One region of the Pontibacillus salicampi genome, then DNA from elsewhere that is predicted to be linked to it. Evidence: predicted binding sites of a transcription regulator. Region 1 holds the regulator's gene; the other holds the start of a gene.

Evidence for each region. Region 1 encodes LexA, which represses DNA repair genes until DNA is damaged. Its sites were predicted from a motif close to CGAACATATGTTCG; they were not measured.
Region 2: ACFFGV_RS08040 (YhjD family protein) is a predicted target of LexA. The motif match lies at 2,788-2,801, and genes of this name have one in related genera.

Annotation. Positions count from the first base shown of each region.
Region 1 is NZ_JBHLTP010000012.1:167,921-174,072, forward strand. It holds gene tkt (transketolase) at 1-22, opposite strand, end outside; gene ACFFGV_RS15570 (DUF896 domain-containing protein) at 238-471, opposite strand; gene ACFFGV_RS15575 (YneB family resolvase-like protein) at 604-1,254, opposite strand; gene lexA (transcriptional repressor LexA) at 1,550-2,179, shown strand; gene ACFFGV_RS15585 (BA5345 family protein) at 2,362-3,000, opposite strand; gene glnA (type I glutamate--ammonia ligase) at 3,208-4,545, opposite strand; gene ACFFGV_RS15595 (MerR family transcriptional regulator) at 4,593-4,997, opposite strand; gene ACFFGV_RS15600 (methionine gamma-lyase family protein) at 5,192-6,152, opposite strand, start outside.
Region 2 is NZ_JBHLTP010000004.1:268,943-275,094, reverse strand. It holds gene ACFFGV_RS08055 (MFS transporter) at 42-1,229, shown strand; gene lepB (signal peptidase I) at 1,283-1,825, opposite strand; gene ACFFGV_RS08045 (TVP38/TMEM64 family protein) at 1,880-2,530, opposite strand; gene ACFFGV_RS08040 (YhjD family protein) at 2,822-3,226, shown strand; gene ACFFGV_RS08035 (hypothetical protein) at 3,292-3,441, opposite strand; gene ACFFGV_RS08030 (glycine betaine uptake BCCT transporter) at 3,503-5,029, opposite strand; gene ACFFGV_RS08025 (competence protein ComK) at 6,087-6,152, opposite strand, start outside.

The DNA of each region.
Region 1 (6,152 bases):
GTTGTTCTACTTGTGGTGCCATAATAAAACTCCTTTCCTCGTCGCAAGAGGCGAACTATGTATCAGTTTAATCCTATAATGAAATGGGTTTAGTGACAAGTGGTCCTTGCAAAAAGAATGTCACAACGGGACTTTCTCATCGTTATAGGGTGTGACAAAAGGATTCAATTATACAAAAAAATCCCGCTACAACTACTATTGTAACAGGATAGTGACTCTACTGGCTAACAGATGCCATTAGTGCTTTTTTTGATTTTCTTTATCTTGCTTTAATTTTTCAGGTGTTACATCGTTACCTTCTGGATCCATGACTGTCACAGAACGTAGTTGATTCTTAAATGACTTACGGACATTTTTCAAATATTCCTGACGTAATGATTGTTGTTCTTCTTTTTCTGTATTGGTTAAGCCTTCACTTTTAGATTTATTAGCAAGTGTATTAATACGATCTAATTTGTCTTGAGATAGCATAAACATTCTCCTTTATGATAAAACTTGTCCTCTCACCTATTTGAGCATCTTATTTCGTTTGTGGACTCATTGGAAAAAGGCAAGTTCGATTTATATCGATGCTTGCCTTGCGCATGCTTTATAATAACGTGATTAATCGTTTTTTTCAAGTAATTGAACTTCTCTGTACCGCCTGTGAACCGTTGCTTTAGAGACATCATGTCCCATTCCTCTTAGCGTTGCAGCAATTTCATGGAAGGTAAGCCCGTTATCTCTTAGTCTTACTACTTCCTCTACTGGAAATTCCTTTTTTTCCCGTCCCTTCGCGAGGTGTTGATTAGAAAGATTAGCAGAAGGATCATACCCTTCCTCTATAGCCTTTCTCATTCCCCGCTTTATTTTCAGGTTGTGAATCTTTCTTTGATATTCCTCAACAACTCCAACGATTTGCAGCACCATAGAATCTGACTCAGAAAGCTGTAACGCTCCATTATGAGCAACAGAATAAATAGGGATATTTAGCTTATTCAGTTGATGAAACAAGGCTATTTTGGTGTTTCCTCGACCTAGTCTTGTTTCATCCTGAATAAGTAACATATTCGCTTCCTCGGCGGTGAATAGGCTTAACACTTCAAATATCCCATCTCTTTCCACATCATATCCACTCGCTTGCTCCTCAATTACCTTTATTACTTCGAAATCATTGGCTTCTGCTAGTTCGAGAAGCTCCTGTCGTTGTCGTTTCAAAGATGATACTTGTGTTTCTTTCTCTGTACTCACCCGGCAATAAATAACTGCTTTCATATGCTCTCCTTACTTTCCGTCTAACTTAACGAATTACTCAAAGTCTATTAACTCGTCACCATAGCATAATACATAAATCCCAAGCTCGCCACAAATAATAGAATATAAGCAATGTCTAGTTTTGATAGATTTTGAAACATATGATCCCCTCCGATAAGAACTTTTGTTCGCTTCTGTATTCTATTATATACGAACATCCGTTCTTGTCAACTATTTTTGCGAACGAATGTTTGTATATCCTTACCAAGCGTGGTACAATGTAGGTAATAAAGAATATGTACGAGGTGTAGTGAATATGACAAAACTATCGAAAAGGCAGGAAACAATACTAGATTTCATTAAAGATCGTGTACTAGAAAAAGGATATCCGCCTTCCGTTCGTGAAATTGGCGAAGCAGTCGGCCTTGCATCTAGTTCTACAGTGCATGGTCACCTGGCACGATTAGAGAAAAAAGGATACATTCGACGTGACCCTACTAAGCCTAGAGCAATTGAAGTACTAGAATTAGAGGAGGAAGGTGCAAACCAAATCCCTAGAGGAGAGGCGACCTATGCTCCTGTCATTGGTAAGGTCACTGCAGGCATGCCGATTACAGCAATTGAAAACATTGAAGAATATGTCCCGTTACCAGACACACTGGCGACCCAGGATGATGAAGTATTTGTACTTGTTGTTCAAGGTGAAAGTATGATTGAAGCAGGGATTTTAGATGGAGATATGGTCATCGTACGAAGACAGCAAACTGCTCAAAACGGTGATATTGTCGTTGCGATGACAGAGGATGAAGAAGCAACTGTAAAACGGTTCTTCAAGGAATCCAATCATATTCGACTGCAGCCAGAAAACGCTACGATGGAACCTATCATCGTACAAAACATTTCTATTTTAGGACGTGTTGTCGGGCTGTATCGAAATATTCACTAATTACTAACCATAAACGATGTAATGACAAACACCCTGATGGAAATACCATCAGGGTGTTTTTTCAGAAATCTTTTCCATACTCTTCTAAGACCTAGAAACCCCCATAAATCATGAGGTAATAGTAACTAGAAAGAAGAGGCTGACGAACCTCATCAATGAGTGTTTACCTACCTATGTATCGATTAGCTGCTGCTTCTTTGTTCGTGCAATAAATCCTTCAATACATTCGTCATAAAGTATTGAGCATTTTTAGAATAATACGTTTTGGAACGAGTGACCAAGAAACAGGTTATTACATTCGCTAATAAGAATAGAAATGCTATCACTACGTTTGTTCCAGCAAACAGATAATAGCAGGAAATGGCTAAACAGATAATCAACGATAATTGAAGAATCCCAAGCTCATGTGTCCTGGTTAATAGATAAGCATACCGTTCAGCCAAATAATCCATTTTATGTTTTTCCTTAACATTTGCAAGAGCACTTTGCCACATATACTCTATTTGGAAGTATTTTCGTTCTATGGCATCCTCCTCAATAGCAATACCAACAGCGCTAAGCTCTGATAGTATTTCCTCTGACACCTGTCTAGAGCGATTTAATAGAATCCAATCCATCGCAAAATAAATCTGATGCACTAGATAACCTGCAATTACTCCAATCGAAACGGCCGTAAGCAAGGCAACAATTACTTCCTGTGGCGGCACGTTATTATAGGTTATCGGCTTGTATGCTAAGAGCCTATTAAGTACAGCACCATAAAAGATAACAATCCAGCCAGGTATTCCCCATCTAATTAAATACTTACTTTCCAAATGCATATCGTTCCTCCTCTCTTTTACATTTTACAATTCTGCCATGCTTTGGTAAATCATGTTTCTTATCCCGTGTCCTTGAATTATGGATTATGCTCTTTCATATTGTTCGGAGTTGCTACTAAGTATTAATAAGTTACTGATGCAAAGCATGAAAAGAGCCCTTGATCGTAAAACATCAAGAGCTCCTTACATATTAAAATAAAAATAGTATTAATAAGTGGATAGATACTGCTCACGTTCCCAAGGGTGAACTTGTGTACGGAACATATCCCATTCGATCTCTTTTGACTCAATAAAATGCTCATATAGGTGTTCACCTAAAGCGTCGACCATTGTTTTATCCTGTTTCAAGAGGTCAAGCGCTTGAGCAAGCGTAGCAGGCAAATCCTGTACACCATTACGTTCCCGCTCTTCTTTATCCATTACGTAGATATTACGATCTACTGGTGTTGGTGCCTGTAAATCATTCTCCACACCATCCAGACCTGATGCTAATAGTACTGCCATGGCTAGATATGGATTCGCAGCAGGGTCAACAGAACGAACCTCGATACGTGTACTCATGCCACGGGATGCTGGAATACGAATAAGCGGGCTACGGTTTTGCCCTGACCATGCAACATAGCATGGAGCTTCGTATCCAGGTACGAGACGTTTATAGGAATTAACGGTCGGATTAGTCACAGCAGTAAAGTTCGTTGCATGCTTTATAACACCCGCAATAAACTGATAAGCTGTTTTGCTTAACTGCTGGTCACCATTCTCATCAAAGAAGGAATTCTCTCCATTAGTAAAAAGGGACATATTTACGTGCATCCCCGAACCATTTACACCAAATAACGGTTTTGGCATAAAGGTTGCATGCAATCCATGCTTCCTTGCAATGGTTTTTACTACTAATTTGAACGTTTGAATATCATCGCAGTGCTTTACAGCATCTGCGTATTTAAAGTCAATTTCGTGCTGACCAGGTGCTACCTCATGGTGAGATGCTTCAATTTCAAAGCCCATTTCCTCAAGCTCTAACACAATATCGCGACGACAGTTTTCCCCAAGATCTGTCGGTGCAAGATCAAAATATCCACCACGGTCGTTCAGCTCCATCGACGGCTCGCCTTTTTCATCCAGTTTGAAGAGGAAAAATTCCGGCTCCGTTCCGAGATTAAACGCAGAGAAACCGAGTTCCTCCATTTTCTTCAAATTCCGTTTTAAATTATAGCGAGGACATCCTTCAAATGGTGTGCCATCAGGATTGCAAATGTCACAAATAAAACGAGCTACCTTCCCTTTTTCAGATGTCCAAGGGAATACCACAAAAGTATCGAGGTCCGGGTGTAATAGCATATCGGATTCTTCAATACGAACGAATCCTTCAATAGAAGAACCGTCAAACATCATTTTGTTATCCAGTGCTTTGTCCAGCTGGCTAACAGGAATCTCTACGTTCTTAATAGTGCCTAGAAGATCTGTGAATTGTAAACGAATAAATTTCACATTTTCTTCTTCAATCTTTTTCCAAATTTGTTCTCTCGTAAATTTCGAAGCCATAATTCACTAATTCCTCCCAAAGTGTAAATTTATATAGAATAGTATATCTAATGGAAGAATCGCGATAATTCTCCCTGACGCAACGAAGATTTTCCATGGCGATGACCTTGGAATATTTCATTTTTCAACATTTTGCGTAAATCCTTTTCTGACAGTTCCTCTTGAGCTTCTTGAATTTCTTCAGCTGTAAAGGACTCTTCTGGCTCTGGATGTTGCAGTTCCATCACTTGTTTAATGCCAGCAAGATTAATACCTTTCTCAATAAGCGATTTAATTTCAAGGAGGCGCTCTACATCATTGAACGAAAACAATCTTCGATTCCCTTCTGTTCTTGCAGGATGAATCAAATGATGTTCTTCGTAGTAACGAATCTGTCTGGCAGATAATTCTGTAAGCGATTTTACAATTCCGATTGAGAAAAGCGGCATTGTTCTTCGCGTATCATCATTCATCGTTATCTGTCCCTCCCTTGCTGTCTTTGCTATACTTTAATTGTATGCAATGTTTTTAAATCTGTCAATCTATGTTAGGTTTTTTGACATAAATCATGATAACGAGGAATACCCAACCTCTCCAGCTTACAAGGGATAATCAACCAATAGAGGGAAACGCTTACATTTTACTCGTAAAACAGCCTGAAGCTGTTCTATGTTGCTTGAGCTATTTTCTGCACAGCCGCTTTAATCGCCAGCTTCACATGAGCATAGGTTAAACCACCCTGCACAAACGCCATATAGGGCTCACGAATTGGCCCGTCAGCTGTTAACTCTAGGCTTGCACCTTGAATAAACGTTCCTGCAGCCATAATTACATCATTTTCATAGCCGGGCATAGCACTTGGATAGGGCTTTACATGAGAATTAATTGGTGATGCTTGTTGAATTTCCTGGCAGAAGGAAATCATCTGCTCGGCAGTGTTGAAGGTAACAGACTGTATCAAATCCGTGCGTGGTGCGTCATACCGAGGAGAGGTTTGAAAGCCTAATAATTCTAAATATCTAGACGTAAACACAGCCCCTTTCATAGCTTCGCCCACTACGTGAGGAGCTAGAAAAATACCCTGGAACATTTCCTGCAAAGTGTTTAATGTTGCACCAGTTTCTTTGCCAAGACCTGGAGCAGTTAATCGGTTGGCGCACTGTTCTACGAGCGACTCACTCCCTACAATATATCCTCCCGTTCGTACAATGCCGCCTCCTGGATTTTTAATTAGGGAGCCTGCGATAATATCTGCTCCTACATGAAGAGGTTCAGTATCTTCGGCGAATTCACCGTAGCAGTTGTCCACGAATACAATCACATTTGGATTGATTTGCTTTACATACTCTATCATTTCCTTTATTTCACTCATTGTAAAGGAAGGTCTGTCCGCGTACCCTTTGGAACGCTGAATCCCAATAACTTTCGTATATTCAGTCATAGCCTCTTTTACCCTTTGATAATCCACTGTTCCTTTGTTCGTTAGCTCTACATGCTCATATCCAATATGAAAATCTTTTAATGAACCGTTATTAGACCCCCTTGCCCCTACAATTTCTTCTAACGTGTCATAAGGGCGGCCTGTTATGTAAAGCAGCTCATCATTTGGGCGAAGCAACCCAAAAAGG
Region 2 (6,152 bases), on a different contig from region 1:
TTTGGCATAGGGTAACCCAAACGCATTCAAGGAGTGATTCCATGCAGCGGCACTTTTGGATGGGTATATCCCTTGTCCTAACCGGCATCTTCATTGCCAGCAATTTATATACGATGCTTCCCCTACAAAAGGAGCTTTCCGAAACATTTCATGTGTCAATAGCACAGGCATCCCTCGCCAGCACTTTTTTTATACTTCCTTATGCAATCGGACTTTTCTGCTTTGGATTACTGGCAGACCGCTTTTCCCACAAGCGTTTGTTACTTACAGGAATGGCCTGTCTCACCATTGTAACGCTGCTAGTCGGCATGGCACCATACTACTGGTTGTTCCTTCTCCTTCGAGGTTTTCAAGGTGTCCTGGCAGCAAGCTTTGCCCCTACCGCCTTTGCTTATACCTTTCAGCATTTCCAAGGAAAACAACAGGCCTTTGTCATTGCTATGATTAATACGGGCTTTTTGTTTGCAGGGATTTTTGGACAGATGATTGCTGTTTACCTGACAGGAGCGGGAGACTCGTACCAGACTGTGTACGTTGGATTTTTCTTCTTTTACCTACTATGCTTATGCAGTATGGCAGTAACACTCATCCAGTCTAACAAACCGATTAAGAAAACAAGGATTTCTATCTCTCCTATTTTATCATTTTTTCGGTTTCCACCCTTACTAAAACTCTATGGTATTTCCTTCTTTTTACTTATGGCCGTAATGATGTTCTATGGAAGCTTTGAAGTGTACATGACTACCGATCACATTTCCTTTCCATTTTCCTTGCAAACCTTTCGTCTCATTGGATTAATTGGTATCCTTCCTGCCTTTTTTGCAGGCCCGCTCCAGCAATTATATGGGGCAAGGAGTGTACTCGCAGCCTTCTTATTATGTATGACCGCTGGTATTCTTTTACCTCTTTGGACATTTGGGACCATCACACTTGTCATTGCATCCATTTTTATGATTGCTTCCACCTCGATTACAATTCCAATGGTCATCTTATTAATTGGAACCTTTGCAAAGGAGTCTCGAGCCAGTGCCGTGTCCATCTACTCCTTCACCCTTCTGACAGGAGCTAGTATTGGAAGTATTCTAGCAGCTATTATGCCGTTTCATTTTGTGCTAGCATGCATCGGACTTACCTTTGCTTCCTTATCCTTATTAAGCTTGACCATTGAAAAACCTCCCTTCCTATCGCAACAAACTAAACAATCGGAGCAAACCACCTTTTCCAAATAAAGAAGCCCTGCCACATACTAGCGCGGACAGGACTTCCCTTTTTATTTATGGTTTTAAAACGTTAATGCCAACTGGGATATCGGCCAGTAGCGTACATCGACTTTGCCGACAATGGTTTCGATAGGAACAAAACCAAAGTATCTGCTATCCAACGATTCTCTTCGGTTATCTCCCATGACAAACACATGCCCTTCCGGAACCTCCGTCATCTCTGTAACTTCCTCTAATCGGAAAGATTGTGTAAGTGGCTTTCCATCCTGTTTACGATACGGGTTTAAATAGTCTTCCTCCACTGCCTTCCCATTTAAATAAAGCGTATCGCTTTCATAACGAATGCGATCTCCTGGTAATCCAATAACCCGTTTCACATAATCTTCTTCCTGATTGGCATGAAACACAACCACATCAGAGTGATCGACATCTGTCCAATCATACACGACCTTATTCACCATTAACAAATTACCATCATAAAGCGTCGGCTGCATCGATTTTCCATCAACGATATAGCTTGCAAAAAGAAATGTACGAAAGGCCATTGCTAGAACAACTGCAATTAGAATCGTGCGAATCCATCTTCCAATGGTTTTTATATTCATGTTTTGTTTGCCTCCAGGTAGTACTAACAACATCTTACCCGGATTCCATAAGTCCTAATCGTGCGCCTGTACTTTTTCCTGTTCCTTCTGCTGCAGACGCTTCTCAATATATTTACCTATCAGCCAAAAAATCGCGATACACACACCGACGACAATAGTCTTCACTGGATTTTGGGCAAATTCCGTAATACTGTGCCCTACATACGCAATCGTAAAAATCATAACTGCCTTCCCTAGTACAACTGCAAGGACAAACTGCTGAAAGCTAATTTTAGACAGCGCCCCCACCACATTAATAATGGCAGAAGGAGAAAATGGAAAACACATAAGCAGAAACAACGGGCCAAAACCGTGCCGCTCCAGCCAGCTCATCACCTTCTGCACCTGTTTATGACGCCTCACAAAATGAAAAAATCGCTGCTGACCCAATCGCCGAATTACCCGAAAAACAACGATTGCCCCGAGAGACGCTCCAATCCAGGAATAGAAAAACCCCTTAAGCAGCCCGTAAGCTATGGAATTTCCAATTACAAATACGAATAACGGCAAAAATGGGAGAATAGCCTCCAAAAACGGTAGCACAATACCAGGTAACGGGCCAAGTTGTTCGTATTGATCTAATAGCTGCATAATAAAGTCATCAAATGTATCATCTTCCACCATTTGCTTTAACGATTCGAGGTCTAATTCTTGTAACCTTTTCATATGTATGCTCCTTACCGCTCCATTAGGATTATATCAACGTCTCCTGACCCATTACTGCTGTTTACATCAAGTATGGCACTATTATTGTAAATCAAAACGTACCTCTCTGCCTACTTCCTCTATTTTATTTCGTTAAAACCACATTCAATGTACTTGATGGAAGACCCATTTCGGCTACAGCAAATAGGACTATTTTCATAGAAGGAACGAAATTCCAGCATATATAGGTTTATTTTCTCATATATATCGGGTATAATAGAACATGCGTTCGGTTATGCAGGAGGGAAAACAATGCGTTACTTAAACGAAGAAGACCGTGAGCTTGCTTCTCGGTTTCTGTTCCTTTCCATGGCTCTTGTTGTAATGGCTCAGGACATACGTACCATCGAGAACGGGCCCCATAAGATAAAAGAACCGTATCTAGAGCTGTTACGGAAAATGGAACACAAAGGAAAGTCAGAGCGCAGCTATTTACGCCAAATAATGCAGCAAAAAAAAATACATGTCATCTTTTTAAATAAGAACGAGTCCTTTTCTTCCTACTTGTTTACTGCAGATGGCTATGAAGAAAAACGAAATTACTTCAATCCTGCCATTCGTAAAAACGTAGAGACAATTCTATTCGAGCTGATGCGAAAAGCTCTCCTTCCCGCCCAGGACCAGCGAGCTTCATCCTATATAGGTGACGCTCGTTAAAGAGAACGACTATAGAAGACCGAGCTTCTTGACACTTCTTTACCGATAATTTCAGAACTCCATCCTCAAGTAGATAAGTCGCAATCGACCTCAATTGCGACTTGCTTGCAGGAGCTAACTAATGGCAAAGCTGTTGTACCGCCAATTGCAATTTCTACAATCGGTACAACGGAGTCACAGATAACGATTGTTATCTGTGCCAACGAATAAATCAAGCTGTCATATCCATCGGCTGAGCTCATAAAAAAAGCTGTCAAATAAACGACAGCATGGAAGTTATGTTTTATTTTTCTCCTTCGACGTAATTTGACCTATACCTAGTTCTTTTCCTTCTTTATAAATTGCTTTAACAAAGCTGAACACCATTAGCAACATAATGATAGAAAAGGGTAGAGCAGCGATAATCATCGTGTTTTGCAGAGCTTGAAGACCTCCGGTATATAGCAAGGCTAGTGCCGTTGCAGATAAAAGGCCTCCCCAAGTTAATTTAATAGATGTACCTGGAGTCTCCGATCCTCCCGTCGTCATCATCCCTAGCACAAAGGTGCCTGAATCAGCAGAGGTTATAAAGAACGTTGCGATTAAACACATTGCGACAATAGAAGCAATCCACCCGAGAGGGATGTTTGAGAATACCCCAAACAATGACTCCTCTGTTGCCAATTTTGAAATGGTATCCACACCTGTATGCTCGAGATGGATAGCTGTACCGCCAAAGGTCGAAAACCACAAGAAGCCAATGACTGATGGGACAATTAAAACAGTAAAGACAAACTCTCTAATGCTTCTCCCTCTTGATACCCTTGCTATAAACACACCGACAAATGGTGACCAAGCAATCCACCAAGCCCAATAGAAAATAGTCCAGGAATTAATCCATTCCCTCGTCTCCTGATCTAAAGGAGCAATTCGAAAACTCATCTGCGGAAGGTGCTGTATATAGCTTCCGATAGAATTTGTAAACAAATTTAATATAAGCATCGTAGGTCCGACGATGAAAACAAGCAAAAATAGAACACTTGCTAGGGCCATATTCGCATTGCTCAATATTTTAATCCCTTTTCCAAGACCACTCCAGGCTGAAATCATAAAAAGAACTGTAACTATTGCTACTATAATAAATTGAACCAGGATACCTGTTGGTACACCGAACAGATAGGACAGCCCTCCGTTAATTTGAACCGCACCAAAACCAAGCGTGGTAGCCACCCCAATCACCGTTGCTATGACAGCAAGGATATCAATGACTTTTCCAAAAAGACCATTAGCTGATTTTTCCCCGATTAACGGCTTTAGCGTTGCACTAATTAAACCTGGTTGACCGTGGCGAAAGTTAAAATAGGCTAAAATAAGCGCAACAATTCCATATATAGCCCAAGCATGGATGCCCCAATGGAAATAAGTATATCTTAATGCATCTTTAATAGCTTGATCAGTACCCGTTTCTCCTGTTGGAGAGCTAATTGCATAATGACTTATTGGTTCGGCCGTCCCCCAGAAGACAATACCAATCCCCATTCCAGCACTAAAGAGCATCGCAATCCACGTAGGTCTTGAAAATTCTGGTTCATCTCCTTTTTTACCCAACTTGATTCTCCCAAGTGGCGTAAACAGAAAAGCCAGACACACTATAACAAACAATGTAACGCCAATTAAATAATACCAGCCTAGCTTATTTGCGATAAAAGACTTTATGGTGGTTGTCATTCCTTCCAGGCCATCTGGCCAAACAACACCGATAATAACAAGCACTAGCATGACGGCTGCTGAAATCTTAAATACCGTTGTATATTTACTTAACACCAATTCAAGCTCCTTTCTGAACATAGACATATCTTTAGTATTGATTACAAAGCTGTTCTTATGCGGAGCCTGTTCGTACTGCTCATATTGGTATTCCCCAATGCTAAAGTTGCTTGTATGGCGCTAATGCACAAAAATTCCCCCTTTAGAAAAAGGGGGAAGCAATAGAATATTGACTGGTCATAAATATTTTTAGTTACTTAAAAAAACAGAAATATATTTCTTTTCCAGCTACAGGAACGGTATGTCCTATCCTATATATATTAGTAATAATAACATGCCCATTATTAGTGAAATAAATAGGCTAACAAACAATTGTAACTTACCATATAAAGAATGTTTATTATACTTACCAAAACTGACAAATATACATATCAGAGAAAATACAAACAAGATTATGGTGGTAACCATTCTCACATCATATTGACCACACTTTAAAGACATAAAGCGAGAGCTTAATAGGTTCATTTGTATAATACCTAACCACAATAATACCCATGCTACATTAGGTTTGTTCGTTGAATACATAAATTTCATCCAAGCGTAATCAAATCCACGACGTTCTAACATTTTCACCAACTGATAACCTAAACCTAAAGAAATTACATACATTATCATTACAGTCAGTATGGATAACCAAAGATTTTGTGCTTGGAACACAATACCCGGAGAGTCATCATAAGGATTAAATCTAAAGAATATGTACTGCTTATTAGAATAAAAAGTGGTAATGGTATATGCTTCCACCCGGTAAAAGGGAAAGGGATATCCAAAACGGACTACTTCCCCTTTAATAGGAGAAGGAAAAAAGAAAGCTGAATAAAACACAAAAAAACATATCAATAGAGGAATAAACAACAATAACGTTCATTTTATTCTACTCATAATCTCCCCCCCCAAAACATGCATTGACTAAACTTTCTAATAAAGTGTAAGGTAAAACAATATATCCATCAACTAGATTCATCCCAATGCTTACAATGTAAAAAGACCCTCCTTCTAAACTAGGAGGATCTTATATATACATAATGAGCTATCCTGGTAAGAATGATTTCTCTCACCCAAAAGGCTCTGCTACCTGCTCATGGCTTCCGTGTCTTGGACTATACTGAAGTCGTTCATT